3 regions of the Acinetobacter sp. ANC 3882 genome follow, and region 1 is predicted to be linked to each of the others. Evidence: predicted binding sites of a transcription regulator. Region 1 holds the regulator's gene; each other region holds the start of a gene.

Region 1 (10,419 bases):
AATGTTTAGGATTAATCCCGATACCATTGTCCTGTACGGTAAAGTAAGCATGGTCACCGTCTTCATGCCAGCCAATGGTAATGATGCCGCCAGCAGGGGTGTACTTAATTGCATTGGTAATTAAGTTACTGAATGCACTGGCAATTTCGATGTCGGAACCAATCAGGTCGCAATGACTATCAATATCTAAGTTTAAAGTATGACCATAATCCAGATTGTAGGCTCGCGCATCGTCAAAGATTTGATTCATCAAATTTGCCATATCAATGATCTGATTTTTTGCGACTTTTTTATTATTTTCTAAATTGGACAATAACAATAGATCGTTGACCAAAGCATTCATACGCTTGGTTTGTGACTGCATTTGCGTGAATGCACGTTTCCAACGCGGGGTAATATCATCTTGATCAATAAAGGTTTCGATATAGCCGCTGAGTACGGTGAGTGGGGTGCGTAGCTCATGGGAAATATTATCGACAAAGTCTTTACGCATTTGTTCGAGGTTATGTACGCGAGTGGTATCATAGGCTACGAGCAAACGGCTTTCACCACCAAAACGGGTAAGTTTGACTTGTACATAACGTTCTTCATCCATCTGGGCTTGTAGACGGATGCCATCTGGCGATTGATCGCTATGGTTAAAATATTCGATAAAACTGGGTTGGCGCAAAATTGAAAGTAAATTGCGGCCACGATCCAAGGGGCTTATGCCTAACAGTTTCTCGGCTGCAGGATTCCACCATTCGATTTGATGTTGATCATCAATTAAAACAACGGCTTCCGCCAGCGCCACCAAAGAGGATTGTGCACGGTCAATCAAGCCAACCATTTCGGCTTGAACAATACGTTCCTGACGTTGCGCACGGTAGACATTGAACAGCAACGCGCCCCAAATCCCGTTTAAATTCGGTGGGACATCATAAGGGCGGTTTGAAATCCATTCATTGACCAGATAAAGCGAGCGGAGCTGTAGCAAGAAAAACAGCACAAAGGCAACAAATATACAGCTCCAGAAGTATCCAACCCCAAATCCGACTAAGCTTGCAATCAATAAGAAAAAAAGTAACAGTCTTAAATCTTGTTTTGCAAAGGTCCATAAACTGCTGTAGCGAAAACGTTGGTGTTCACGTGCCAGTTCAGGGACGGGATAAGGTTCATACATAAAGGATTTTTAACCTACTGCTAAATCTGCTCGTGTCGAGAAACGATAACCTGTGCCACGAACGGTTTGTACAAAACGATCGACACCAAATGGCTCTAACACTTTGCGTAAACGACGGATGTGTACGTCAATGGTACGGTCTTCGATATAGACATTGCCACCCCATACTTGGTCCAGTAATTGAGCACGTGTATAGGCACGTTCTGGGTGAGTCATAAAGAAGGCCAGTAAACGATATTCAGTTGGACCCATCTCTAAAATACTGTTGCCAAAGCTGACACGCTGACTGACAGGATCAAGCATTAAACCATTGGCATCAATCACTTTTTCACCGCTAAGTGCATTGGCACGACGTAAAACGGCTTTGATACGAGACACCAGTTCACGGGTTGAAAATGGCTTGGTCATGTAATCATCTGCACCGGCATCAAGACCCTGTACTTTATGGTCTTCTTCGCCACGGGCTGTCAGCATAATGACAGGAATTTCTGCCAAGTTTTCATCACGTTTGAGGCGACGGCATAAGTCTACACCACTCACACCACCTGGAAGCATCCAATCCAGCAAAATAAGAGCAGGACGCTGGTCGACAATAATCTGATGCGCTTGTTTGGCATCCTCTGCTTGTAAACATTGGAAGCCTGCCATATCCAAAGAGGTATGGATCATTTCGCGGATCGGTAGCTCATCATCAACAATTAAAATATAGTCATCTTTCACAGCGCAATACCCTTAAATTCCGTAACGGTTTAACCGTTTTGTTGTTATGACAGGCTTATTACAAAGATTAATTATGACAATATCATTGCAAAAGAGTTAATAAAGTCGAATTTAGCAATAAATTGTGACAATTGTGGGGCAGAGCAGTGACCAAATGATGACAAATTTTTTATCAAGAAAGCAAATGAATTCATTTGCTTAACTGAATTGTAGTTTAACAGCTTTGTTTGTCACAAAACTGTAAAACGATTTTAATTTTTTTGCGATGTCGTTTGGATAAATGACAAAAAGACGGCACAGCAGGCTGATAAAACATCTTCTAAGGGCTGTTTGAAGCCTTCTGAGACCCAACGGATAATAATATGTGTCACATAGCCATTTAAGCCTGTCGCCATCAGGGAAACTTCTTCTGTACTTTGTGGCGCATTGGGCATGGTGATCATTACAAAGCCTTGAATAATACGATCAAATTGGGTCAAGGTTTCTTGAATGGTGGCTTGATTATGCAGGTCTTGAACCAGCATTGCATCGATATAAATAATTCGCGCCATACGTGGATCGTCTTTAATCGCACTCAACAAAGCCGACAAACCTGCGGTCACCATATTTTTGGGTTCAGGCGCGGCCATCAGAACGGCTTGGGTTAAGCAGGTTTGCATTTTTTCAATCATTTTTAAGAATACAGTTTGGAATAATTCCTCGCTTTTCTTAAAAGATTCATAAAAGTAGCGTTCAGTCAGCTTGGCTTCATTACAGACGTCTTTCACCGTCACAGAGAAAAAGCCATGCGTGCCGTAGGTTGCAATACCTGCTTCAATCAATTTCTCACGACGTGCTTCTTTACGCTCAGTCAAAGAGAGGCCTTTGAACTGTCGCTCTTTCACTTCAGTCTTCTTTTTCTTCTGTGTTGCTTGATCTTGAGTTGCCATTGAGAAAACCGTTCCCTAAAAGTCTTTAAATCGTGTGCTTAATCTTTGCATTTCAACCATGTTGTACTGACTTAGCATAACCATATTTTGAAAATATGCCTTGTCTCTTTTAAACATCTTCGGTCATAAATGTAAATAGGCCTATTATGACATGTCGGATGTTGGTTATTGCCATTTGTCTTAAATTACCAGTGTACTATATTGACAACCTGTATTGTCAAAATTATATTGGTTACAGGTTAAGCAGCACATGATTGGGGCGAATCTGTGCAGATCATTCGTAATACAAAGGATAGGCAATGAAAAATTTTAAAAATAAAGTCGCAGCGATCACCGGCGCAGGTTCTGGGATTGGACAACAATTAGCTGTTTTATTGGCTAAACAAGGCTGTCATTTGTCATTGAGTGATATCAATGAAAAAGGCTTGAACCAAACCGTTGAATTAGTGAAGCAGTATCCAGTCACCGTAACCACCAAAGTACTTGATGTTTCAAACCGTGATGCGGTGAAACAGTGGGCGCAGGAGACTGTACAAGATCATGGTTCAGTCAATTTGATCTTCAACAATGCAGGTGTAGCATTAGGTTCAACTGTTGAAGGTGCAAGCTACGAAGATTTAGAGTGGATCGTTGGAATTAACTTCTGGGGTGTGGTGTATGGCACCAAAGAATTCCTGCCATTTATCAAACAAACCAAAGATGGTCATATCATCAACATCTCCAGTATTTTTGGTTTAACGTCACAACCAACTCAATCCGCGTATAACGCAACCAAATTTGCGGTACGTGGTTTTACCGAATCATTGCGTCAAGAGTTGGATATTGAGAAGGGCGGTGTCAGCTCACTCTGTGTTCACCCAGGCGGGATTCGTACCAATATCGCCAAAGCAGCAAAAATGAATGATAGCTTGAAAAGCTTGGGTATGGATCCAAACAAATCGATCAAGCAATTCGATAAATTCTTGCGTACGCCACCAGAAGAAGCAGCACGTCAGATTTTAAATGCAGTTTTGAAAGACAAACGCCGTTTATTGATTGGAACAGATGCACGTATCGTGGATTCGTTCCAGCGTTTATTCCCGACGGGTTATCAACGTATTGCAGCGATTGCAACTAAAATGATGTAAGACCTAACAACAATAAAAAAGCCATTCGATTGAGAATGGCTTTTTTATTGGAGGATGATCAAAGAAATGTTAAATAAGGACTTTGATCTTGGTTTTTTTCCAGAAGAACTGATAATAAAACGCTTGGAAGATACATAGACTCACAAAGGAAAGTGCGTAAGCAATCCAGATGCCTGTTAAGCCCCAAAGTGAGCTAAACCAGTAGGCGCAAGGGACTTCGATCAGAAGAATGGTCAAAATATTGATCACCATGGGAATATTGACCGCACCACTGGCTCGCATGATTGATGCAAAAATGGCACTTGCCCCAAAGAATACAATCGACCATAGCACGATAAATAACAGTTGTTGGCCCAATTCAATCACACTGTGATCGGTAATAAACAGTGCCATGAGATATTTTGAGAACAAATAAGCTAAGGTAATCAGACTCCCTGTAAATAAGAAATTCATCCCCAAAGCAGTACGCGTTACTTTTGCCAATAACTCAGGCTTACCTGCGCCAATGGCTTGCGCTGCAAAAATAGAAGCGGCAATCGAAATTGACAGCGCTGGAAACTGAATATAGTTCAGCACTTGATTGACTGCACCATAGGCTGCGGTGGCATGCGCCCCATAATGGTTAATCAAGCCGATAATCACCAGACCTGCCAATGACGTAGTGACCATCTGAATGCCAGTCGGAATCCCGAGTTTTAAAATTAATTTACTGAGCTCTGCATCATGGCGAACATGTTGCAGCAATAGACGGTCAATTTTCAGCGGATGATTTTTATAGTTCAGATAAATCGCTAAGAAAATCAGCACGGCAGCATAACCGAGAATAGTTGCAATCGCAGGTGCCACAATGCCTAAAGCAGGAAAACCAAAATAGCCTTTCAGTAACACGGGCGTCACGCCTAGACCGATCAAGCTGGTAAGGCTTAGTGCAATCAATGGTGTCACACTATCGCCAACACCACGCAAGATCGAGGTATAAATAATATAAACGAATAGCAAGGGGCTACCGGCCAGCATCCATTGCACATAAGGCAAAGACAGATGCATCACTTTAGGGTCTGTACCCAGCAATTCCAGAATATGTTTGGCAAAGGTCAAACCCAATACCGCAATAATGCTGCCGCCAATCAAGGTCATAAATACGGTAGAACCAATGACAGCACGGACTTTTTCCAGATTTTGCGCACCCCATGCCTGTCCAATCAACACCGTGGAGCCGGCAGAAATTCCAATCACAAAGGCCAATAAAAAGAATAGGATAGGAAAGAATACTGAAACGGCAGCAATCGCATCGACGCCCATCATTTGACCGACAAAGATGGTATTAATGGTGCCCGACAGGTTTTGTAAAATATTGGTTGCGATCAATGGAACAAGAAAAACAAAAAAGGTTTTCCAGAGATTTGGTTGCATCACCAAAGGTTGGCGTGGTGTCATTCAATTTCCTTCACGCTTCATCCTGAAACGTCTATGTTTTCTTCAACATACCATTATCGGTATCTGTTGTGTTGAAGTCATGATTGTTCAGTTTATTTTTGTTGATCAACACTGTACGAGGATTTCACCCGCACGTTGCAATGTTTGATCAGTCTTGGCAAAGCAGAATCGAATCAATCGTAATGACTCAGGCGCGTGTTGATAAAACACTGAAATTGGAATCGCTACGATTTTGTGTTGTTCCGCAAGGAATTGGCACATATCGATATCATTCAAATCAGGACGAATATTGCTGTAATCCAGATTTTGGAAATAGGTGCCTTGGGAGGGGATGAAGTTAAAACGTGAGTTTTGAATCTGGGCATTGAATAAGTCACGTTTTGCTTGGTAAAAGTTCGGTAGCTCCTGAATATGCTCAGGATGCTGCTGCATATAATTGGCAAGTGCAATTTGACAAGGTGTGGTACCACAGAAATTGGCAAATTGATAAATCTGACGGAATAGACGCATGAGCTGCGGTGAGGCAACACAATAGCCTGTTTTCCAGCCTGTGACATGGTAGGTTTTGCCGAAAGAACCAATCACAAAACTACGTTCACGTAATTCAGGGAATTGCAGCGCGCTATAGTGTTTTTGTCCATCAAAAATCAGATGTTCATAGACTTCATCGGACAACACCACAATATTTTTATCTTGAATCAGTTCAATCAGTTGACGCCAGTCCTGTTCAGACCAAATGGCACCTGTAGGATTGTGTGGTGTGTTGACAATAATCATGCGGGTTTTCGCATTGATGCTGTCTTTTACCTTTTGCCAATTCACCTGAAAGCTGGGTGCTTCCAAATGGATATGAACTGATTTCCCACCTGCCAGCTGTACCGCAGGTGCATAGCTGTCATAGCTTGGGTCAAAGATAATCACTTCATCACCTGCATGGATACAGGCTTGAATCGCACAGAAAATCGCAATGGTTGCGCCGGGGGTAATGGTGATTTCGGTGACAGGGTCAAGTTGTAGCTGGTCGCGTTGTAAAAATTGTGTGGCCAGTTGCTGTCTTAATGCCAGTACACCATCGCCAGCAGGATATTGGTTATAACCTGAAAGTGTGGCTTGACTGAGGGCTTCCAGTAGCGCAGGTGGGGCTGGGAAATCGGGGAAGCCTTGGGATAGGTTCAGGGCATTCAGTCGTTGTGCGAGTTCAGTCATCACGCTAAAGATGGTAACGCCTTGGCTTGGGAGTTTTGACTGAAGTTGCAACATTGGATGTCCTTTTTAATATCTCATTTCTTTTGTACGATGATTCTGCACAGCCTCGTATGCTGTGAGGAATTATATGTAATTTGCGTAGGCATGTTTTACTTTTCAAGGATGAAAAGTAACAAAAATCCTTTGTAGTGCTGATGGCCCGTCCCTGAGGCCGCAGCACTACGGGCGGCATCCATGCCGCCATCACGATAGCTGATTCTGACTTAAATTTAACAAGAGAAATTTAGGGTAAGATTCGCTTAATGCGTGATTGATTTACAAAACATTTTCAACAATGGCACGAATTACACCCAGTGCTAAACCAATAAAGGCACCGACAATTACCCCATTTACGCGGATCATATGCAAATCACCGCCGACTTCGCTCTCAATTTTGGCGATCATTTCACGTGAATCCCATTCATGAATACGTTCACTGATATAACGAATAATCTTGTCGCTGTATTGCTCACTGAAATTGGTCGCTAAGCCGACCATCTTTTCATTCAATACATGACGTACTTTTTCATTTTGAATCAGGCTTTCACCCAGTTGCTGTATCGCCGCCTGTAAATTTGTGGCAATGCCTGAATCTTCCTGCATTAAATCGGTCTTGATGGCATCACATAGAATCGCCACAGCACCACTAATAAAGTTCAACACTTGCGGGCTATCGAGTAACGCATCTTTGCCACGATTCAAACGTTGGCTGGCTTCACTGTCGGTTTCTGCCAGTTGGAGCATCAGTGAATGCGTGGTTGCTTCGATGTCTTGACGCCACGGATGTTCAGGATTGGCCAGCATGGATTCAACTTTTTCAATCAAGGAGTCAATGGTACGTTGCTGTACATCGATACCGATCCAGCTTGCACCCTTGGCAAGTTTCCAGACACCAAGCTCTTGAAACAGTTTACGTGATAAATCGCGTGCTTCTTCAGGATGAGACACCATCCATTCATGCGCTAAATCCAGTCCACGTTGTAACACATCTTGGTGGAAATCGTTTTCCAGCACAGCACGCAGCATTTCACTGGCCAATTTATTGACCTTGGTACTTCTGACCCATTGCACACTGTTATTTTGAACAAAGTGTGCAATTTGATCTTGGCTAACAAATTCAAAAATTCTTGGCACGGTGTGCTGAATCATCTGCACCACATGTTGATTGTTTTTTGGATTGGCCAACCATTGACCCACCGCCAAACTGATATCGGCATTTTCTAAACTACGTTCAACCACTTGTGGTGATAAAAAATTTTCCTGTACAAAGCGGCCCATCGATTCGGCAATACGTGCCTTATTGCGAGGGATAATTTCAGTGTGATCACGCAATAGTTTGGGGAGTGGCATTCTGCCGAAAGGATTGCGAAATAATACGGTGACTGCATACCAATCGGCTAAACCACCGACCACACCTGCTTCTGCGCCTAACATGAAAATATGGATGAGCCATTTATATTCAGGAAGAAAATGTGCCGCGACCATTAAAGCAATCCATGACACCACTGCAATAATCAGTGCCATGGTGGCGAAGTATTTACTTCTTTGTAAGCTTGGGACGTGGATTTCTTCGACTGAACTCATTGAGCCATCCTTTTAATTTACTTTTTGTTTTGAGGTGGTGCAGGTGGCTGCAACACTTCTCCTGTCGGACTCAGGCCATATTTAGGGCCTAAGGATTGCAAAATCAGTTGCGCATCAAAGGCATCTGGTGATTGCTGCTGGGTCTTGAAACATTCGATAGTATACGACACTTGGATTGGATCAATATTGACCACTTGTGGGGTATCGTAGAATGGATCAGGCCAAAAGGCTGGATGACGACGGTAATAGCCATAAGGGTAATACGACGGTGTTGGATAAATCACAGCCTGACGTGGTGCTTTATGACGGGCATTACTTGGATCATCCACCACACTAAAATAGCGGAAACCATTTTTTACTGTTGTTTGTGCTGCTTTGAGCAGGGTAATTTCTTCAGCTGTACCATAACTCAAATTATTATCGGCTTGGAAACCGACACGGTAAGTTTTGTTATTTAACGGATAAGCGGTGAATTGACCGAGTTGGTCAAAGGTTCTGGGTTTGGACGGAACCGTTGCACATCCTGCAAATGTCAGTGCGACAAGGAGCGGTGTGCATATTAATAAAGATTTCATATGCTTTTCCTATGTTCAGTGTCGAGGGAGATCGACTTAAAAACTACTATTCGGTTGTGTTAAAAATTCCAGTTCATCCGCTGTGGAGTTACGCCCTAAAATTGCGTTACGATGCGGATAACGTCCAAAGCGATCAATAATCACTTTATGCTTTTTCTCAAAGTTTAGGTTAATTTCATTGCCCAAACGTTGAAACAGTTTTAGTGCAAATTCATGTATCTGTTTAGATTCGCTGTGCATAAAGGGCATATATAAGAATGAGCGCTGTTCAGGGCTCAGTTGCGCATCGAGCTGTAAGCTAATCGCTTCTTGTGAAAGTGCCAGTGCAAGACTGTCGTAAGCAAAAGCCTGTGCTTGGTCTCGGTATAAGTTTCGAGAGAATTGATCAAGCACAATAATTTCAGCTAAACGACCTTCAGGCGTTTGACGCCACGACCATAACTCTGCTTGGGCTGCCTGATGATGAATATCTGCAAATGATTCGCGGATTTTTGCGTCAAATTCATCACTTTTGGCAAACCAGAGTGAATGATGATTAGGGTCAAACCAAAAATTAAGAATGTCTTGCGCTTGCATGGGCGAGTATCCAGTGGAAGATTTATTTTTAAATAAAATCACAATTTCAGCGTGTCTTATGTAACAAGATTGTGATAAAAATTGCCAAACTAAACAGGGGTTTCTGTCACAGGCATTTATGAAATGTGAACAGACCCTAGATGACTAGATCGTAATTGTCGTTATAATTGGCTGAGTCGAAGGGATTGGCATGTCATCATGTCTGTAGAATCGACGGAGTCGCTACCATGAATTTGGTCGGCTGATCTTGAACAAGCGAGCATATAATATGAATCAACCCAGCCTTACCTCCTCTGTGATACCAACTTGGGTAGATGCCTCGCTATTAAAGGGGATGTTACGCGGGATCGAGCGTGAAAGCTTACGCATGCAAAGTAATGGATTTTTATCACAAAAAAATCATCCAGAAGCTTTAGGTTCAGCGTTAACACATCCACATATCACTACAGACTATTCTGAAGCGTTGATGGAGTTTATCACCACCCCACAAAGCACCATTGCGGCTGCGCTGAATGAATTGAGTGATATTCACAGTATCGTGCATCAGCAGTTGGAAGAGGGTGAGCGCCTATGGCCGTTGTCTATGCCCTGTATGCTGGACGATAACGAAGAAAATATTAAACTTGCCCAGTACGGTAGCTCTAATATCGGTCGTTTTAAAACCCTTTACCGCCGTGGTTTGGGTGTGCGTTATGGTCGCCGGATGCAGACTATTTCAGGGGTTCATTATAATTTATCTTTCCCTGACCAATTATTTGCAGCATTACAGCAACATGAGACCAATCAAGAATTAAAACAGCTCAGTTTGCAAGATTATCGTAGCCATCGTTATTTTGGTTTGATCCGAAACTTTATTCGTTTAATTCCTTTAGTCATGTATATGTTGGGTGCAAGTCCTTCGGTATGTCGCTGTTTTTTAACAGGTCGTGAACATCATTTACAGCCGTTGGTTAAAGGGACCTTATACCTGCCAGAAGCAACTGCATTGCGTATGGGGCGTTTGGGTTATCAAAACTCAGCGCAAAAGGAACTCGGCATTCATTACAACGATTTGCATGATTATT
Region 2 (10,419 bases), on a different contig from region 1:
GACTGTTCTGTCCATTTGTGACGTTTTTTGTCTCATTTTTATTACAGCTTCACTTAATTCATTTAGATTATGACCATTTCAGGCCATTACCTTCAATCAGCAGCTCAATAAAAATGCCCTCAAAATTGAGAGCATTTTAAATATTTCAATTCATTTTAAACAAACCGAATCGGCTTAAATTCAGGTTCGTGTTTGTGATGATCATCATCACATTCCTCACCTTCTTCTTTGGTAGCACGATCAATATAACCACTACGCTGTTCTTTCGGCAAATTTTCCATTTCCCACGCATAAACAGCTTGCATGCAAATTTCACGTTGCTCTTTGGTTAAAACAATACCATTTGGCCATTTGCCAATTTCAACGGCAGTCCGAAGACGCTCAACAATTTCAGGATTTAAAATAGCGAGCATTTGTTCAATATTCATGAGTCATCCTGTTGAAAAGATTCAAAATCTTGATTCCAACCCAGTTTAGTACGGCAAGCCATATAAAAATCATAGCCAGGTGGATGTAATAAGCTTAGTTTAAACGGATGTTTGCGAATATGCACAGTATCACCGACATTTAATGCAACACTATGTTGTCCATCAGCACTGACCATAGGTAAAACACGATTTTCACGGATGGTAATCTTAATCTCACTTTGCCCACCCACCACGATTGGTCGTGATGATAACGTGTGAGGATGCATCGGAACCAGTGCAATAGCATCCATACTCGGATGCAGGATTGGCCCACCACCCGACAAAGAATAAGCAGTCGAGCCAGTTGGTGTAGAAACAATTAAACCATCACTATGCTGACGATAAACGTATTGCCCATCAATATTCAACTCAAAATCGATCATATGAACCGATTTACCTGAGTGTAAAACCACATCATTCAATGCAATCGCATCGTAAATCGTTTCACCATTGGTTCGAACTTCCATTTCCAATAAGAAACGGCGATCCAGCTGGAATTGACCTTGTAATACCTGATCAAGTTTAAAAATAGCTTCGGCAGGTTTGATATCCGTCAGAAAACCCAGTCGACCACGGTTAATGCCGATTACAGGCGTATTATGTCGTACCAAAGCACGAGCAGCATGAAGCAATGAACCATCACCGCCAACCACTATCACTAAATCGACAACTTCACCCAATAAATTTCGGCTTACCGTCTGCCCATGACCATATGGAACCAGTTTAGCTGTTTCCTGATCAAAAACGGGGTTTAGGCCTAAAGTGATCAAATGATCATGAATTAAACATAACGTTTCTACTACAGAATACTTGTCTGGTCGTCCAATTAGACCAATATTTCGAAAGGATTTATGTGAAATTTGCACGAATAATTCAGCTCCGTCGCGATTACTGACTATCATATCATTAACAACCAATGTTGCGTTGATGATTGATTAAAAAGTATAAAAATGTCTATCCGTTGTTTTTTTATACGATTAATGTCAACACATCCTTAAAGTTTTTATTGCATGTTGCTATTTATTCACAGTTTTATGATTGCAAAATGACAATAAGCTATCGCATCATTACCGACATTGTTTTGGTTTTAACGCAAATCTATGAAGTTTGAACGTGGTATTGGTTTTCTAGCACTCATTTTCTCAATGTTAGTGATAGGTGTCTTTGTTGCTTTTAGTATCTATCTGATCCGCTTGGATAATATTATTCGTGACAAATTTGAAGGTCAGCGTTGGGACATCCCTGCCAAGGTGTTTGCTCGCCCATTAGAAATCTATTCTAGTGCACCTATTACTCAAGAGAATTTTACCCAAGAGTTAAAATTACTCGGCTATAAAAACACGGCAAATTACGACAAGTCTGGTAGCTATGTAGTACAAGGCAACCAGATGTATGTACATACCCGTGGTTTTGACTATGGCGATAGCAATGAACCTGAGCAAGTGCTGGAACTTGCTTTTGCTGATGGTCAGGTGAGTGAAATCCGTTCCACCAAGCCTTCGAGCACAGGCGTCGCACGTTTAGAACCTTTATTGATTGGTGGTATTTATCCACAACATAATGAAGATCGCGTTCTGATCAAATTAAATAAAGTACCAAAAACGCTGATTGAAGCATTGATTTCGACAGAAGATCGTAACTTCTATCATCACCATGGTATTTCGATCCGTGGTACCGCACGTGCCTTGGTCAGTAATGCCACGGGTGGCCGTCGTCAAGGTGGTTCGACTTTAACGCAACAGTTAGTGAAAAACTTCTATCTTTCACCTGAAAAAACCTTGAAACGTAAGGTCAATGAAGCGCTGATGGCAGTGTTGATTGAACTGCATTACAGCAAAGATGAAATTCTTGAAGCTTATCTAAATGAAGTGAACTTAGGCCAAAATGGTAGCTACTCAATCAATGGCTATGGTCTAGCATCACAATTTTATTTTGGCTTGCCTTTACGTGAGCTGAATATCTCACAGCAGGCCTTCCTCGTTGGTTTAGTGCAAGGTCCATCACTGTATAACCCTTGGCGTAATCCAGAATCTGCGAAAAAGCGTCGTGATGTTGTGTTAAATAACATGAAAGTCATGGGCTATTTAACCGAAGCTGAATATCAAGATGAAATTGCACGTCCCTTAAATGTGGTCAGTAAACCAACCTTGGGCCCTGCAAAATTCCCAGATTTCTTGGATATCGTACGTCGTCAACTGCGTACCGAATATCAAGAAAGCGACATTACCAATCAAGGCTTAAGAATTTTCACCACACTTGATCCAATTGCACAAACACAAGTGCAAAATGCGTTTAAGAGTACTGTTGATCGTTTAGCCAAAGCCAACCCTGCCCGTCTGAAAAACTTACAAGGTGCAGTATTGGTTGCTCATCCTGAAAATGGTGAGCTGGTCGCAGCGGTTGGCTCAACTCAAGACTTTACTGGCTTTAACCGTGCCTTAGATGCAAAACGTCAAGTCGGTTCTCTGTTAAAACCAATCATCTACTTAAATGCAATCGAGTCTGGGCGTTATACTTGGGCAAGCCCAATTGAAGACAGTGCCGTCAATATTCCAATTGATGGTGACAAGAGCTGGACACCGAAGAACTATAGTGGCGGCGAACATGGTGTCGTGCCAATGCAACAAGCATTAGCCAACTCGTATAACCTCTCTACTGTTCGCTTGGCAAATGAGTTTGGTTTATCTGCCTTCAGCAATAAACTCAAACAGTTTGGCGTGAGTTCAGATATTCCGGCCTATCCATCGATTTACCTTGGTGCTGTAAATATGTCACCAATGGAAGTATTGAGCATTTACGGCAACTTTGCGACGGGTGGCTTTAAATACCCACCACGTTCGATTCGTACCGTGGTCGATGCCAAAGGACACTTACTTGAGCGTTATGGCTTGAATGTTCAACAAACCATTGACCCTGCTGCGGCATACATTATCAATTATGGTTTACAACAAGTGATGCGTTCTGGTACAGGTCGCTCTGCTTATAGCAGTTTACCTGAATCACTGAATTTAGCTGGTAAATCTGGAACAACGAATGACACGAGAGACTCATGGTTTGCAGGTTATTCAGGTAATCATGTTGCAGTGGTGTGGTTAGGTCTGGATGATAATAAAGTGACAGGCTTAACGGGTTCGTCAGGTGCATTGCCTGTGTGGACCAATGTGATGAAACAACTCCGCCAAGAACCAGTCAATTTACGTCAAACAGATAATGTTCAATGGCAATGGATTGATAGTGCCAGCGGTGACTTGTCTGCTCAAGGCTGTGATGGTGCGATGTATATTCCACTCCTCCGTCAAACAGTACCTCGTCGTGCAACGCTGTGTGGTCAATCTCACTACGAAGTTGAGCCAACCTACATTCCTCAATCCGATGAAACACCTGCTGATGATCATAATGATGGGATCAGCAACTATATTCGTGAAAGTGAAAATCAAATGGATACAGATTTATCCAATCACACCCCAACGCGCGTTATCTCTAGCGGCAGTTACAGCGGTGAGAATTAACTTTAATAAGGATGATTGGACATGATGAAAAAAATCACGGTTATGCTTGGCGTGTTGCTGCTTGCAGGTTGTACAGCAGCGCCCGAAAAAGTGGTCACTAAACCAACCACTAACATTCCACCAAAAAAGAAGGTAACCCAGCCTTCTTCTGGTGTGAAAATCACGCCTTATGACCAAAAAGAAATTAAGCGTCAGAGCGTTCCAGTGGTTGTGCCGCAACAAAAGGTTCAGCAAAAATTTAATGATGGCAGCCAGTTACCTGCTTTTAAAACCTTAATGCAAAAAACTCAAGTGGCATATAAACAACAGCAACTTGCAGAAGCAGAACGTTATGCACTGCAAGCACAACGTATTGCACCACAAGCCACAGAAACTTATTTGTATTTGGCAATGATTGCAGATCAGCGTAAAGAATATGCCAATGCTGAAGCTCTGGCACGTCGTGGCTTAAGTTATGCGCAAAGCAATGCCATGAAGAAGCAACTCTGGATGATTATTCTCAAAGCCAGCGAAGCACGCGGTCATACGATTAAGGCCCAAGAAGCACGAAGAACTATTCAGGCCCTTTAAGCTTAGTCGATTGAACTAAATTGACGAATCCCAGCAAGCCCATAAGCATGATGTTTTTGGGCTTGTTCTACATCTGCAGGTGCAACCCCACCTAAAGCAAATACCGGAATATCACTGTTCTGTGCCAATTCCTGAAAACGATCCCACCCCAGCACTTTGCTATCTGGGTGTGTTTCTGTCGCAAATACGGGGCTGAGAAATGCCGCATCACAGCCAATCTGCTGGGCATGTTGCAAAGAAACTGCATCATGACAGGCGGCGATAAAACGCTTGCCGACAATCAAGCCACCTTTACTTAGATTCATCAGCTGTGATTGCTTTAAATGGATCGTCTGTATCTTGTTTTGCAACTCTACAGTTAGTTTCTGCCAGAGATCGATATTGACAATCAATTTTTGCAATTGCTCATCATTGAAATTACCAAGTTGCTGCTCAACCTTCTCAAGATCATCAGTGTGTATACGCCAATACAAGAGCGCCTGTTGCTGAGGCAAAGTATCGATCTGATCACTGATCTTAATCAAATGCGGCCAGTTTAAACGTTGCAGAATTGCGGCATTCGCTTTCGGAAAATTTAAACCGATTAACTGATCACGGCTATACCAAGCCCACGGTTGATGAATAAGACCGAGCAACTCATCGGGAACATAAGCATGGAATAAATGTAAATTAACAATAATGTCTTCATATTCATGCTGAATCACATCAAAAGCGTGCCAATCTTTCAAGCCGATCCCAACTTCCTCATAAATTTCCCGACGACAAGCCTGTTCAGGTGTTTCACCTTGTTCAACTTTGCCACCTGGAAATTCATGTTTGTTGCCTTGGTGTTGGTTTGCCTGTCTCCAACCGACTAAAACTTTTGCTTTATGTAATAAAATTGCGATCGCAACGTCAACTGTAGCTTTTGCCATAACAGTTTAAATTCCCTCATTTTTCTATAGCCATTTTAAGGAAAATGTCACCGTATTCCCATGTCAAAAAACAAAATTAATGAATGATTTTGTAAATTCTTAAAATTTCCGTTGACAGGTCTATTCGATAATGATTATCATTTAAAACATTAAAAAACACACCACGGAGCATAACAAATGAACGCACCATTCAGCCTTTTCACTCGTAGTACAGATGCAGCTCAATCATTGCCAATGTTGCATTCAAATAACCTTTTTGCCTTAGGTCGCGAAATCCGCATCATGCATGCTGGTGAGGAGTATCGTTTACGTTTAACCCGCAATAACCGCCTTATTTTAACGAAGTAATATAATAATAATCGGACAACAATAAAAAACGTGGGAATAGCAGTATGTCAGCGCATACTGCTTTTTTAGTTTGCTTGTTTATTTAAAAATAGGCTCACATCTTGAAACTTATCCTAACCTGCAGCCCCCCATATTCAGACTGTGCAAACCTCATTTCACCATGATGCAATTCAATGATTTTTTTACAAATCGAGAGCCCTAAGCCAGAACCTTGTGTTTTAGTTCCCAAAGCACGATAGAAACGTTCACCCAGCCGTTCTAAAATTTCTGCACTGAGACCATTCCCATCATTTTCAATACTCAGCTCTAGCCCATGAGATCGCTGATTTAATGCAATATAGACCGTTCCATTTTCTGGTGTGTATCGAATTGCATTGTCTAAAATATTGCGTATGCAGGTAAAGATCAGCTGTTGATTGGCTAAAATCGTACTGTCAGGCAGACTTGACGTATGCTGGATTTGAATTGCCTTCTCATGTGCAAATAAATCCAATGCGTGGGTTGCTTCATCGACCACCAATTGCAATGCAAAATGAGTTTTGGGAAGATTGTCTGAATGCTCAGGATCCAATCGTGCCAATAGCAACAGATTTTCTAAAGTCTGAATTCCACGACTTACATCTTGCTGCATTTGAGAAAAATCGGCCACACGTTCTGGATATTTACGCTGCAACAACTGTAAACGCATCTGGATTGCGGACAATGGCGAGCGCAACTCATGCGATGCATCTGCAGTAAAGCGCTGCTCTGCCTGCAACGCATGATCTAGTCGATTTAATAATCGATTTAATTGACCCAGCATCGGTTGTAATTCCTTTAGCTCAACCTGACCCGTTTGAATCGGTGATAGATCATCAGCATTCTTTGCAGAAATCTCAGTAGATAATTGATGAATGACTTTAAATTGGCGTTTAATCAAAAAATGTAACATGATCCATTGCATCAACCACACCAAGATTAAAATCAGTGCATAGCCCGCAAAACTATTCAACAAGTCTTTAAAGCGTTCGCCTAAAGGCTGTAAAATCAACACCTGCATAGGTGCATGCTCACCTTCACCTGCATAGCTCCGCCATAGCTGACCTTTCTGCCAAATCAGGCCAAAGTCACCCTGTGTTGCATTCATCAAAGTGTAATACTGCGGATCAAGATGGAAATCTTCTGACTGAGTTAAAATCTGCTGTTGATTGCTCAATCGATATTGAATATCAAACTGTTCACTTAATTCATCAATCTGCTGCCCTGATGTTGTAGTCAAATCCGTAATCAGCAGCATGTCTGAAATCTCATCCATGATTTCATCTTGCACTTGCATGGTTTGATACACTGAAATCACAGCGAATAAAAGTAATGCCACACAACCAGCGACAACTGAACTGATCAAAGAGGTTTTCACCAACTTGGTTTGCAACGACACCACTTTCATTCTGTTATTCCTGATGCATGCGGTAGCCTAAACCACGAATGGTTTTAATATATTGCCCGCCAATTTTCTTTCGAATTTGATAAATAAATACTTCAATCGCATTACTTTCGATTTCATCGCCCCATGCATACAAAGACTCTTCGAGTTGCTCCCGTGTCAGAATATGATCTGGCTTTTGCATCAATTTATGTAAAATTTGAAACTCTTTAGCTGTCAGATTAATGGTTTGTCCTGCCTTGCTTAAGGTTTTTGCCTGTGGGTCCAGTTGTAAATCCAAGAAACTGAGATACTGACCCGCTTGAGCCTGATGCTGACGTAACTGTGAACGAACCCGTGCCGATAATTCCTCTAAATTAAATGGCTTGACCAAATAATCATTAGCACCAAGATCTAAACCTTCAACTCGGTCATGAATATGATCTTTAGCGGTAATAAAAATCACGGGAGTTTTGGAGTTCTGACGACGAATGGCCTTCAAAATCTCATCTCCAGAAGCTTGCGGCAGTCCACGATCAAGCAAGATACAATCGTATTGATGCTGTTCGACTGCTAGAATTGCATGATCACCGCGCTCCACCCAATCTACGCTATAACCATCCATCTCGAGCCAGTCTTTGATACTTTCTGCCTGAGATGCATCATCTTCAGCCAATAAAATTCGCATAGAACCCTACATCCATCAAACTACTAAGATTTATCATGCCTTTAAACGGTACAACAAGCAAAAAAACCACATGATTGATCATGTGGTTTTTTTAAGTCATACAGCTTAGAATTTAACTTGGTTTACATCAACTTCAACACGCTTGGCTGGTTTATAGTCGATGTCAATTTCACCAATAATCGTCACAGGTGTTTTTGCTGAAACTGGTTTGCCCATCCATAAATCATCATCAATATCGACCGTGATGCTACCTGTTTGATCACTAAACTGATATTTCTCATCACCAGTTGCTTTCACGACATAGCCTTTTAATTGTACTGGCGTATCATCTTTCAAGGTTAATGCTTGTTTCACCGTCGTGGTTTGTGTCGGAGCCAAAGCTTGCTGATTGACAGCACCTGTATTCGCGACGGCAAGTGTTGTTACGCCAACCAAACCAGCAATCACTGCAACTTTAGAAAATACGTTCATATTTATACCCTCATCGTGGTTCATCATTTCGATATAGTCATTAAAACAAATGAAGATGAGGTGAATCTGAAGATTAAAATTTTCTGTTTAACTCAAAGGAACCACACGTAATACTTCCTCTAATGTGGTCACACCTTCGATCACTTTACGTGCGCCTGCAATACGCAATGGCTCAATCCCTTCTTTCTTGGCCTGTGCTCTTAAATCATTCAGTGTGCCATGTGCGCTGATTAACGACTTTGACTCTAAACTGACTGGCATAAACTCATAAATACCGACACGACCTTTGTAGCCAGTATGACGGCAGGCTTCACAACCAACTGCTTTGTACATAGTGGTTGGCATATCCATCATATAGTCAAAGGTCAAATGCTCCCACTCATGTTCATTCATCTGTGTTTCTTGTTTGCAATGCGGGCAAAGTCTACGCACCAAGCGTTGCGCCAAAACACCGAGAATGGTTGCTGCTGTAAGGAATGGCTGTATACCCAAATCATGTAAGCGCGTTAAGCTCGATGGTGCATCATTGGTATGAAGTGTTGAAAGTACCAAATGCCCCGTTAATGCCGCTTGAATCGCCATATTCGCAGTATCGTGGTCACGAATCTCCCCCACCATAATAATATCGGGGTCTTGACGCATCAACGCGCGTACACCATCGGCAAAACCTAATTCAATATTTGGATTGACCTGCATTTGGTTAAAGCTTGGCTCTAACATCTCAATCGGGTCTTCAATGGTACACACATTGACTTGTTCTGTTGCCAATTGTTTTAACGATGAATACAGCGTGGTGGTTTTACCTGAACCCGTTGGGCCTGTGACCAAAATAATGCCGTGACTATGCTGCGTCAGCTGCTGCCAGCTCTGCAACAAATGCCCTTCAAAACCAAGTTGCTGGAAACTACGTACCAACACTTCTGGATCAAAGATACGCATCACCAGTTTTTCACCAAAGGCCGTCGGTAAAGTCGAAAGACGGAGTTCAGTTTCCTGACCTTTCGGTGTCCGCGTTTTTAAGCGGCCATCTTGCGGTTTGCGCTTTTCTGCCACATTCATACGACCAAGAATTTTAATCCGCGAAATCACGGCAGTGAGTGTATTTGCTGGCATGTTATAGATGGTATGTAAGACACCATCGATACGGAAACGCACCTTCCCTTTATCTTTACGCGGCTCCAAATGAATATCACTGGCACCTTGCTCGAAAGCAAATTGCAGTACCCAATCCACCAGTTTGACAATATGCTGATCATTGGCATCCGGATTTTGCGCATCACCCAACTGCAATAAAGCTTCAACACCCTTATTTTCACGGTCATAAACACTCGCATTCTGCGACGAGCTGACTGCACGGCTGACTTGGTAATATTCAACAAGATAACGTTGCAATTGTTCTGGATTTAACAGAACTTTTTCGATCTTCTTCGGCGCTAAGCTACGCTCTAGGTTATTCAGCCATTCTGTCGTAAATGGCTGATCGGTCCCAATCAAAATTCGATCCGCTTGTACATCGACCGCTAAAATGTGGTTGCGCACGGCAAATTCTTGTGACATGACACTGGTGAGCGCAGCTACATCCGCTTTGAGTGGGTCAATCACAAACAACGGCATTTCTGCTTTTTCAGCCAGCCACTGACACAAACGGTTAAGCGTCAATGTTGAGCTAGCATTGAGTTGATCTTTTAAATTAAAATTGGCAATCCATTGCAAAGGATGCCATTTCAATTGTTCTTTTTGACGATGAGTGGTTTGAACAAGTAATTTATCTCGTTCAGTAATACGACCATCTTTCAGTAGCTGCTCTAAGCACCACGTCACATCAATGGTAAAAGAAAAATTTGCAAATTTTGCCTGCGCTTGCATGACCGTCAGTTCCCCAAATTTTAAACTCAATTATATTTTTTAAAGTTTTAGCTTTGTTCTACAGCCACCACAGTGACGTTCCTATCATCCACTGTAAAACGAATATTCAATTCAGCAAAACACATTCCATAGACCCGTTCAGCATCCTGTTGATATGCAGGTCTTGGATCTAAAGATAACACTT
Region 3 (10,419 bases), on a different contig from region 1:
AAAATTCATTAAATATATGGATCGCATCACTGGCAGTATTTTTATCCTGTTTGCATTGAAACTGGCATTCAGCAAACGATAAACAATAAAAAGCGCGTTGATTAAAACGCGCTTTTTTAAATCTTAGATCATTAGCCTTGGAAATATCTTAAATCCAAACGGGCATCATAAACATGTGTGGTTGGACCTGTCATCCAGACCACATCACCTTCACGCCAAGCGATATGTAACTTACCACCTGCAAGTTGAACTTCAACTTCATTGGCTAACAAACCCTGACGCATGCCACTGACAGCGGCTGCACAAGCACCTGTACCGCACGCTAGGGTTTCCCCTACACCACGTTCGAACACACGTAAACGGATATGCTTTTCATCGATGATTTGCATAAACCCTGCATTCACACGTGCAGGAAAACGTGCATGTGATTCCACTTGTGGTCCAATGCGCTCAACATCCGCAGTCAATACATCAGGAACAATGGTGACCGCATGCGGATTTCCCATGTTCACCACATCAATATTAATGCTTTGATTGTCAGCGAGTGCCAATCCATATAAGCCTTCGATATCTTCATGCTCTTGGGTCACAAATGGAATTTCTTCTGGAAGAAACTTCGGTTGCCCCATATTGACGCGCACCCAACCATTGGCACCCAATTCAGGCTCAACGATACCTGCTTTGGTTTGCACACGAATCTTGGTTTTGGTCGTGAGTTGACGCTCATGTACAAAACGAGCGAAACAACGCACGCCATTACCACACTGCTCTACTTCTGAGCCATCAGCATTAAAGATTCGATATTTAAAATCAACATCTGGCAAATCAGGTGGTTCAACGATCAGTAGTTGATCAAAGCCCACACCAAAATGACGATCAGCTAATCGCTGAATCGTCACTGTATCTAAATAAGCTCGCTGGGTAACGAGGTCAACGACCATAAAATCATTGCCCAAACCATGCATTTTGGTAAATTCTAAATACATCTCAATTTACTCCTCAGGCAACAAACGCTCTTTTTCCCAAAGTGATTCTATGGTTTCACGTTCACGAATTAAATAGGCTTGATCACCACTGACCATAACTTCAGCAGCACGGCCACGAGTGTTATAGTTCGAGCTCATCACAAACCCGTATGCACCTGCACCGAGTACTGCCAACACATCATTTTCCTGAAGGGCCAAGTCACGCTCTTTACCCAAGAAATCACCTGTTTCGCAGATGGCACCGACCAAATCCCAAGTTTTCACTTCAACATCAGCATTCGGGTTCACCGATTGAATATCCATCCAAGCTTCATATAAAGCGGGACGAATTAAATCATTCATCGCTGCATCAATAATGGCAAAGTTGCGGTGATTGGTTGGTTTTAATAGATCAACTTTGGTTAATAATGCACCTGCATTCGCCGAAATACTACGCCCTGGTTCCATATAGACTTTCAAGCCAAGCTTCTCTAAAGCGGGACGCATCGCATTGGCATATTCTTCAACGCTTGGTGGCGTTTCATCTTTATAACGCACACCTAAACCACCACCGATATCAATATGTTTGAGGTTGATACCTAAGTTTTTCAATTGCTCAATCATCAAAATGACACGATCAAGTGCATCGACAAATGGTTTGGTTTCAGTCAACTGCGACCCAATATGACAATCAATCCCAACAATCTCAAGATTTGGCAATGAAGCTGCATATTGATAAGTTTCATCAACCGTATCGCTTGGAATACCAAACTTGTTTTCTTTCAACCCAGTCGAGATATAAGGATGCGTTTTTGCATCAACATCTGGGTTTACACGTAAAGAAATCGGTGCTTTTTTGCCTAATTTCGCTGCTACTTTTTGAATGCGATCTAGCTCAGCATGTGACTCCACATTGAAGCATGCAATCCCAACATTCAAGGCTTTTTCAATATCTGCTTCAGATTTGCCCAAACCAGAGAATACGATTTTTGCAGGATCACCCCCTGCCGCCAATACGCGTGCTAACTCTCCACCGGTCACGATGTCAAAGCCTGCACCTACTTTCGCCAATACATTCAACACAGCCAAATTTGAGTTTGACTTCACTGCATAACAGATTTGATGATCAATAAAATCAAAAGCACGGTGCATATCCAAGTAATGCTTTTCAAAAGTTGCTTTTGAATAAACATACAAAGGCGTGCCGTATTGCTGTGCGAGCTGATCCAGTGAACATTGCTCAGCATGCAATACTCCATTAATGCGAGTGAAACTCATGAAGATGTCCTTATTTACAAACTTAAGGTGAGATGGTCTGTGATTGAGTCGTTGAAGACGTCGCTGGGCTTTCCATTTTTACATCATCTGCTTTGCTTGCTGACGATGCTTTCGCCTGAGATGCTTCATTTTTATAAAGCAGATATTTTGCACGGTTGTCGTAGTTTGGATCAGATGGCAATTGCAATGCACCTGACTGACCACATGCAGTTAAAACCACACTGCTGAGCAATAAACTGATTGAACAAATGACTTTAAGCATCTGAGCACCTAACTTTTACAATTCGGAGCAGTATAGCGTGATCATCAGATTGGCTAAAGTCTAAACTTCAATGAATAAAACAATTAAGCATAAAAAACGCCGACCCTCAAGTCGACGTTTTCATCATTCATTGGCTAAAAGCTTACTTTTTCTTATAGAAGAAATAACCAATGGCCAAAATCACGAACCAGATTGGACTGACTTTTAATGATTCTAAAGTCGTTTCATCCAACGCTAGGAAGTAAATTGTTGCAAGGAAGAATAAAATCACAACCCAACATGTAAACACGCCGCCAGGCAATTTAAATGTAGACTGTGCATGTAGTTCAGGACGATTTTTGCGGTAGTTAATATAACTCCACATGATAATGATCCATACACAGATGAACAGAATCGTTGATAACGTCGTCGCTAAAGTAAACGCTGTAACTTCGTCATTGGTACCCGTTTGTAATTTATAAACAAACTGTACAAATGCACCGATAAAGATACAGATTGACGAGAAAATCAATGCTTTTGCAGGTACCGCAGATTTAGACAGCTTTCCGAATAGTTTAGGTGCTTGATTATCTCCAGATAAACCAAACAACATACGACTGGTCGAGAAGACACCACTGTTCATTGATGACATGACCGAAGACAACACCACCAAGTTCATAATGATCGCAGCAGATGCAATTCCCGCTTGCGAGAAGATATTGACGAATGGACTTACTTTAGGATTAATTTGATCCCAAGGTGTCACACACATCACCACGAACAATGCCAATACATAGAAAATAATGATACGAATTGGAATCGAGTTAATCGCTTTTGGTAAATTGCGTTTTGGATCTTGTGTTTCAGCAGCAGTTGTACCTACCAATTCCACACCAACAAAGGCGAAAATCGCAATCTGGAAACCAGCCAAGAAACCATCCAAGCCTTTAGGGAACATGCCACCATGTGTCCATAAGTTAGATACACTAGCAACGGTACCTGTAGTGCTGGTAAATCCAGTAAAGATCATCCATAAACCAACAGCAATCAAGACAATAATCGCCGTGATCTTCACCATTGCAAACCAGAACTCCATTTCACCAAACAGCTTTACGGTGACCAAGTTCAAGCCAAGTACGAATAGAATAGCGACGGTACTAATCAGTAAACCACCAGCCGCACTGAAGGATTCACCACCATTAAAGAATTCGAGATAATAAATAATAGCGGATAAATCTGCGATACCAATTGTGACCCAGCAGAGCCAGTAGGTCCAACCAACAAAATAGCCAGCCCAAGGACCAATTAAATCCGTCGATAAATCGATAAAAGATTTATAGTTTAAGTTTGATAGTAATAATTCCCCTAATGCGCGCATTACAAAGAACACCATCAAACCAATTGTCATGTAAATAAACAGAATTGATGGTCCAGCTAAACTAATTGTTTTACCAGATCCCATGAACAATCCTGTTCCGATTGCACCACCAATCGCGATCAACTGTAAATGTCGATTGGACAGACTACGGTGCAGTTCTCCATTTTCATTAGATGAACCAAGGAATTCATTTGACATTGTTATATTCAACTCTCAAGTTTTATGTCACAAAATTAGCCTAAAAACTTAACAATAGAAAAAGTTTTTTCGGCTTTTCTTCACAATTTTAAAATTTCAACAGCTTTTAGCTTCATTTTTAATCATCTTTTCCCGTTTTATAAACCTCTGTACACATTTCCATGTAAGTAGCAGTTTACGTGCCAAAATCAACTTTTGCGACAGTTATAGATAAAATTTGTATTTCCGATTGGCTATTGTTACATTTTCAACAATTTTATTGATCTATCACCGAATATGAGCAAAGTTAAAAGCGTTTATCGTTGCGAACAATGTGGCGCAGACCATCCGAAATGGGCAGGTCAATGTTCAGAATGTGGTGAATGGAACAGTCTGACTGAGGTTCGTTTAGAAACCACCACCACCCATCGAGCTCGCCCGAAAGTGGGTGGTTATGCTGGACAAGTAGCCAATATCACTACACTCAATCAAATCTCGGTCTCGCACGAAACCCGTTTGCAAACGGGAATCAGTGAGTTTGATCGTGTATTGGGTGGCGGCTTGGTCACAGGCTCTGTGGTACTGATTGGCGGTGATCCAGGTATTGGTAAATCAACCATCCTGCTGCAAACCGCAACACACATGGCCAGTAAAAAAAGCTCAGCGCTTTATGTGACTGGTGAGGAATCACTTTCACAAGTCGCCTTGCGTGCACAACGTTTAGATCTCCCTACAGACTCACTTAAAGTCATGGCGGAAACTTGTGTCGAGCGCATTTGTGAAGTACTTGCACAAGAACGTCCTGCTGTTGCAATTTTGGACTCAATTCAAACCTTATATACCGAAACACTGCAATCGGCACCAGGTGGCGTCTCACAAATCCGTGAGTCTGCTGCCCTGCTCACTCGGTTTGCCAAAAATAGTGGCACAGCTTTATTCCTTGTCGGTCATGTCACCAAAGAAGGTGCATTGGCAGGTCCACGTGTTTTAGAACATATGGTCGATTGTGTACTTTATTTTGAAGGTCAATCCGACTCCCGTTATCGCATGATCCGTGCCGTCAAGAACCGTTTTGGTGCAGTCAATGAATTGGGCGTATTTGCGATGACCGATAAAGGTCTACGCGAGGTTGCCAATCCATCTGCTATTTTCCTGAGTCGCTATGATGAAGCTATTCCAGGTTCAATCGTGATGATTAGCCGTGAAGGAACTCGCCCACTGTTGGTTGAAGTTCAGGCGCTGGTGGATGATGCACACGGACAACCCCGTCGAGTGGCATTGGGTTTGGAGCAAAACCGTTTAAACATGTTGCTTGCAGTGATGCACCGACACGGTGGTGTGCAAACTTCAGGGCAAGACGTCTATGTCAATGTAGTGGGTGGTTTAAAGATTACTGAAACAGGCTCTGACTTAGCTGTTTTGCTTGCCTGTGCCTCAAGCTTGAGAGGCAAAGCCCTACCGCAACAATTAGCGGTGTTTGGTGAAGTTGGTTTATCTGGGGAAATTCGTCCCGTACCCAATGGCCAAGAACGCCTGAAAGAAGCGGCAAAACATGGCTTTAAATATGTGATTTTACCCAGAGGCAACGCACCGCAAAAAGCTATTGAAGGCGTGCAAATCATTGCAGTTGCCCGTTTACATGAAGCCTTGACCGAAGCCATGCAGTTGAGTGATGAGTTGCTATGATGCCTTGACATAAAAAAACATACTTTTCTAGTTGAAATTACATCGAAATACCTGCATAAATACATTTACAAATTGAATTTAAATAGGAATTTTCGATGCAAGTACATCAGCGTGGCTTGATGGCAGCTCTTTTAATGGCAACTTTGGTTGCTGCACCGCTTGCGGAAGCAAAGCGTGCAGGTGGCGGTAAAAGCCACGGCATGAGCAGATCTAGTTCATCTAGCCAATCTTACCAGCCATCTCGTCAAGCAACTCCAGCACCTCAACAACAAACTGCACCACAGAAATCTGGTCCAGGTGTAGGTACGATGGTTGCTGCAGGTGTCGCAGGTGCTGCAGTGGGTGCAGTTGCTGCAAACGCATTGGCAGATGACAAGCAACAAAATCCAACAGCAACTGAGCAACAAGCCAATGCTCAAGCGCAGCAACAGGAAGAAAAAGGTGGCGTTCCTAGCTGGCTTTGGGTTCTTCTTGCTGCAGCGATCGCCTTCTTTGTTTTCCGCAAATTAGGCGCAAAAAAAAAATTAGCAGCCAATAATCCATACGCACCAAACAATGGCGGTCAAAACAACTTTGGCCGTCAAACACCACCGCAGCCTGCTGCACGTCAAGCAGCAACTGACAATACCAATATTTTTGGTCAATCTGTAGGTGGTGGTACTGCTGCGCCACAAGCGCCATTTGGTGCTGCATCAATGAGTAGTGGCAACCAATTACCAGATGGTACTGAACCTGCTGCGTTCTTACGCATTGCACGCCAACGTTTTAACCACATTCAATCGGTGAACAGTGCGAGCAATGTCGAAGAAATTCGTCGTTATTTAACACCTGAGCTTTATAACTCAATGTATAGCGATATTATGGCGAACCAAGATCAAGACGTGGCTGAATTTAGCAACCTCAATGCAATGGTTGTCGAAAGCTCTACTGAAAATGGTCAATACGTCGTGAGCGTACGCTTTACAGGTACCGTGAGTGAAGACTTAAACAGCTTGCCTCAGCCATTTGCTGAAATCTGGCATTTTGTTAAGCCTGCTGGCTCACAGCAAGATTGGGTTGTTGCGGGTATTCAACAAGCTTAATTACGTTGATTGAATAAAAGAGCTGTTTCGACAGCTCTTTTTTTATGGCTTGGCTTTGAGCAAAGCTAAAAAAAGCCACTCTCTATATCGGAGAATGGCGGAGTGTAAATAGAACAACGCTTGACACTTATTATAATAATGAAACAACACAACCTAGCACGATCTGTCTATTGATACTAACGGATAAGTTCATGGAAAAACTATTCCTCTTTTGGGGAATAAATGCAATTTTCTTCAGGCCATTTCCATAACGTTCAAGCCCTCTCTTCTGGAGGGCCTATCACACCTTGAATAAGCCTCTAAAAATCGCTCTCAGCAGGTTAAAGATAGACTTAAAGACTTCCCCCCTACACCATAAACAACGACAACCTTAGCAATGAAATCAGACTCGACTGATGGTGGTACATAAATTGAAGCACATAAAAAAGGCTTTGCCGAAGCAAAGCCTTTACATCTGATTTTCAGTTTAACTATTCAGGATCATGAAACAAACTGTAGGAACAACCAATATAGACCACCAGACAAGGTAATCGTTGCTGGTAACGTAAAGATCCACGCAGAAAGAATCGTTCGAACTGTTGCGAAGTTTAAACCTGATTTATTTGCAACCATGGTACCTGCAACCGCACTGTTTAAAACATGCGTTGTCGAAACTGGCATACCAAGACCATCTGCCGCAGCAATCGTACTCATCGCGACAAGCTCAGCAGACATCCCCTGACCATAAGTCATATGGTTCTTACCAATACGCTCACCCACAGTCACAACGATACGCTTCCAACCCACCATGGTGCCTAGACCAAGCGCAAGTGCAACTGCAACTTTCACCCAGTTTGGAATGTACTGAAGGAATGAATCTAAACTACTACGGTATTCTTTCACAAGTTTGGCTTGGTCTTTATCCATTTCTGGCAAAGCTTCAGCTTTATCTAAACGCTTAAACGTTGTGGTGCTTAAGTACATGTCATTACGAATTTCACTCACAGCAGCCTCAGGAATTAACTTGAGATCACCATAACCTGCAACGCGTGTACCAATATGTGCCGTCATGCTTGCAAGCGCAGGCACAACCTCAGCAGTTTGTTCTTTGGTTTGGATATATTTGGTTAATACATCACGCGCTTTCTCATCGGTCAGCTCGTTTTGATTCACATTTAAAACGGTTGCCGTCTGCGCAGAAAGCTGTTCGAATGACTGTAAATGCTGTGCATCTAAATTTTTGTTCAATGAATAAGCCAATGGAACTAAACCGATCAAGATTAACATGATTAAACCCATGCCTTTTTGACCATCGTTTGAACCATGTGCAAAACTTACACCTGTACAGGTAAAAATAAGAATTGCACGAATCACTGGTGGTGGTGGCTTATTGCCTTCTGGTGGCTGAAACAGCTCCATTTGGCGTTTAAATACTTTCTTCACCAATAAGAACAGGATTGCTGCAAACGCAAAACCGATCAGTGGAGAGAATAATAATGCCTTACCAACTTTAATCACCTGATCCATATCAATACCGCTACTGGTCGCACCAGCTGACGCGTTTAAGATATGGTTCATGATGCCCACACCCAAAATCGAACCGATTAAGGTATGTGAACTTGATGCAGGAATCCCCAAAAACCACGTGCCTAAATTCCAGAGAATCGCCGCGATTAATAGTGCAAAAACCATCGCAAAGCCAGCACCGCTGCCGACATTCATGATCATTTCTACAGGGAGTAATGCAATAATACCGTATGCAACTGCACCACTCGCCACCATAACCCCAAGGAAGTTACAGAAGCCAGCCCACATCACTGCCGCTGGAGCAGGTAATGCATTGGTATAAATAACCGTCGCTACAGCGTTTGCCGTATCGTGAAAACCATTTACAAATTCAAAGCCTAAAGCAATGAAAAGTGCCGTCGATAAAAGAATAACTGAATATAAACTTAAAGGCGGTACATGTGCCAAATCAGCACTTAACTGAAAACCGATATAAATCAGTGTTGCAACAATAATTGTCAAAAACACCGGCATAAAGAATTTCGGTGTTGGTACATGTACATTCGTCGATTTTGCCTGAGAGCTGGCAAGCGGTGAATCCGAAACAGGAGGAAGATTAGAATTCATGTAGACGGTTAGAGGATAATAAAATCCCCTGTATTGTTTAATTAAATTATGACAATTATATGACAAAGGACTGTCACATAAAGCCAAAATTTCATATTTTCATCACATTTTTTTGTATTTTTCGGCAATAAACGCACCCTATTCTTTATTTTAATCAATAAAAAACAATGAATTATAAAAAACAAAACAGCGATAGAACTGTTTGTCTGATTTTGCAACAAATGCTACGAAATATGACATCGAACTGTCATATTTCGAACAGGATGTTTTCTTTTTAAGCATTATCCAATTCAATTATGACAATTGAATGAAGCTTTTATGACATTCATTGCGTGAACTGATGAATCACTGCTGCGGCTTGTTGAAAATACACGCTTTGATCTCGCTTCTGTTACAATGCCCCTGCTTTTTATCTACATCATTGACTGGGGTTCCTTCATGTCCACGCTTGCCACCCTAAAATCACTTCTTGCCCAACGTATCCTGATTATTGATGGCGCAATGGGAACCATGATTCAACGCCATAAATTAGAAGAAGAAGATTATCGTGGTGAACGCTTTGCAGACTGGGCCTCAGACCTAAAAGGCAATAACGATTTATTGGTGTTAACTCAGCCACAGATTATCCAAGGCATTCATGAAGCGTACTTGGATGCAGGTGCTGACATCATTGAAACCAACAGCTTTAACGGCACACGTGTTTCAATGTCGGACTATCACATGGAAGACCTCGTACCAGAGATCAACCGTGAAGCAGCTCGTTTAGCGCGTGCAGCATGTGACAAATACTCAACTCCAGACAAACCACGTTTTGTTGCAGGTGTACTTGGCCCGACCTCACGTACCTGTTCGATTTCACCGAATGTAAATGACCCTGCCTTCCGTAATATTAGCTTTGATGAGCTCAAAGAAAACTATATTGAAGCAACTCATGCTTTGATTGAAGGTGGTGCAGACATTCTATTGATCGAAACAGTATTCGATACCTTAAACTGTAAAGCAGCGATTTTTGCGGTCAAAGAAGTCTTCAAGCAAATTGGTCATGAATTGCCGTTGATGATTTCAGGCACCATCACCGATGCATCAGGTCGTACCTTAACCGGTCAAACCGCAGAAGCGTTTTGGAACTCGGTTCGCCACGGTGATTTACTCTCAATTGGTTTTAACTGTGCCTTGGGTGCAGACGCGATGCGTCCACACGTTAAAACGATTTCTGATGTTGCCGATACTTTTATTTCTGCCCATCCAAACGCAGGTTTACCAAATGCATTTGGTGAATATGACGAAACCCCAGAACAAACAGCGGAATTCATTAAAGAGTTTGCCGAAAGCGGTCTCATCAATATCACGGGTGGTTGTTGTGGTACCACGCCAGATCATATCCGTGCGATTTATAACGCAGTTAAAGATATCAAGCCGCGTCAAATCCCTGAAACCAAAACTGCCTGTCGTTTAAGTGGCTTAGAACCATTTAACATTTATGATGATTCACTATTCGTG

The links. Region 1 encodes PhoB, which activates phosphate uptake and scavenging genes when phosphate is short. Its sites were predicted from a motif close to TGTCATNAANCTGTCATAA; they were not measured.
Region 2: the regulator PhoB is predicted to act here: its motif matches at 1,500-1,518, upstream of MMO42_RS16010 (NAD(+) kinase).
Region 3: the regulator PhoB is predicted to act here: its motif matches at 9,154-9,172, upstream of MMO42_RS04625 (inorganic phosphate transporter).

The regions. Positions count from the first base shown of each region.
Region 1 covers NZ_JAKZGB010000002.1:78,581-88,999, forward strand. Annotated here, with positions in the region: gene phoR (phosphate regulon sensor histidine kinase PhoR) at 1-1,162, opposite strand, end outside; gene phoB (phosphate regulon transcriptional regulator PhoB) at 1,172-1,882, opposite strand; gene MMO42_RS05515 (TetR/AcrR family transcriptional regulator) at 2,134-2,811, opposite strand; gene MMO42_RS05520 (SDR family oxidoreductase) at 3,111-3,938, shown strand; gene MMO42_RS05525 (MATE family efflux transporter) at 4,008-5,375, opposite strand; gene MMO42_RS05530 (pyridoxal phosphate-dependent aminotransferase) at 5,481-6,635, opposite strand; gene MMO42_RS05535 (DUF445 domain-containing protein) at 6,897-8,204, opposite strand; gene MMO42_RS05540 (hypothetical protein) at 8,222-8,779, opposite strand; gene MMO42_RS05545 (DUF924 family protein) at 8,816-9,355, opposite strand; gene gshA (glutamate--cysteine ligase) at 9,624-10,419, shown strand, end outside.
Region 2 covers NZ_JAKZGB010000010.1:91,233-101,651, reverse strand. Annotated here, with positions in the region: gene MMO42_RS16015 (DUF1315 family protein) at 156-428, opposite strand; gene MMO42_RS16010 (NAD(+) kinase) at 425-1,333, opposite strand; gene mrcB (penicillin-binding protein 1B) at 1,568-3,976, shown strand; gene MMO42_RS16000 (tetratricopeptide repeat protein) at 3,998-4,546, shown strand; gene MMO42_RS15995 (thiamine phosphate synthase) at 4,549-5,460, opposite strand; gene MMO42_RS15990 (hemin uptake protein HemP) at 5,638-5,808, shown strand; gene MMO42_RS15985 (ATP-binding protein) at 5,903-7,234, opposite strand; gene MMO42_RS15980 (response regulator transcription factor) at 7,239-7,898, opposite strand; gene MMO42_RS15975 (NirD/YgiW/YdeI family stress tolerance protein) at 8,004-8,369, opposite strand; gene MMO42_RS15970 (GspE/PulE family protein) at 8,457-10,235, opposite strand; gene tsaA (tRNA (N6-threonylcarbamoyladenosine(37)-N6)-methyltransferase TrmO) at 10,283-10,419, opposite strand, start outside.
Region 3 covers NZ_JAKZGB010000001.1:924,111-934,529, forward strand. Annotated here, with positions in the region: gene MMO42_RS04590 (LysE family translocator) at 1-82, shown strand, start outside; gene dapF (diaminopimelate epimerase) at 132-986, opposite strand; gene lysA (diaminopimelate decarboxylase) at 993-2,243, opposite strand; gene MMO42_RS04605 (lipoprotein) at 2,266-2,505, opposite strand; gene MMO42_RS04610 (amino acid permease) at 2,648-4,060, opposite strand; gene radA (DNA repair protein RadA) at 4,337-5,725, shown strand; gene MMO42_RS04620 (Tim44-like domain-containing protein) at 5,821-6,807, shown strand; gene MMO42_RS04625 (inorganic phosphate transporter) at 7,288-8,919, opposite strand; gene metH (methionine synthase) at 9,358-10,419, shown strand, end outside.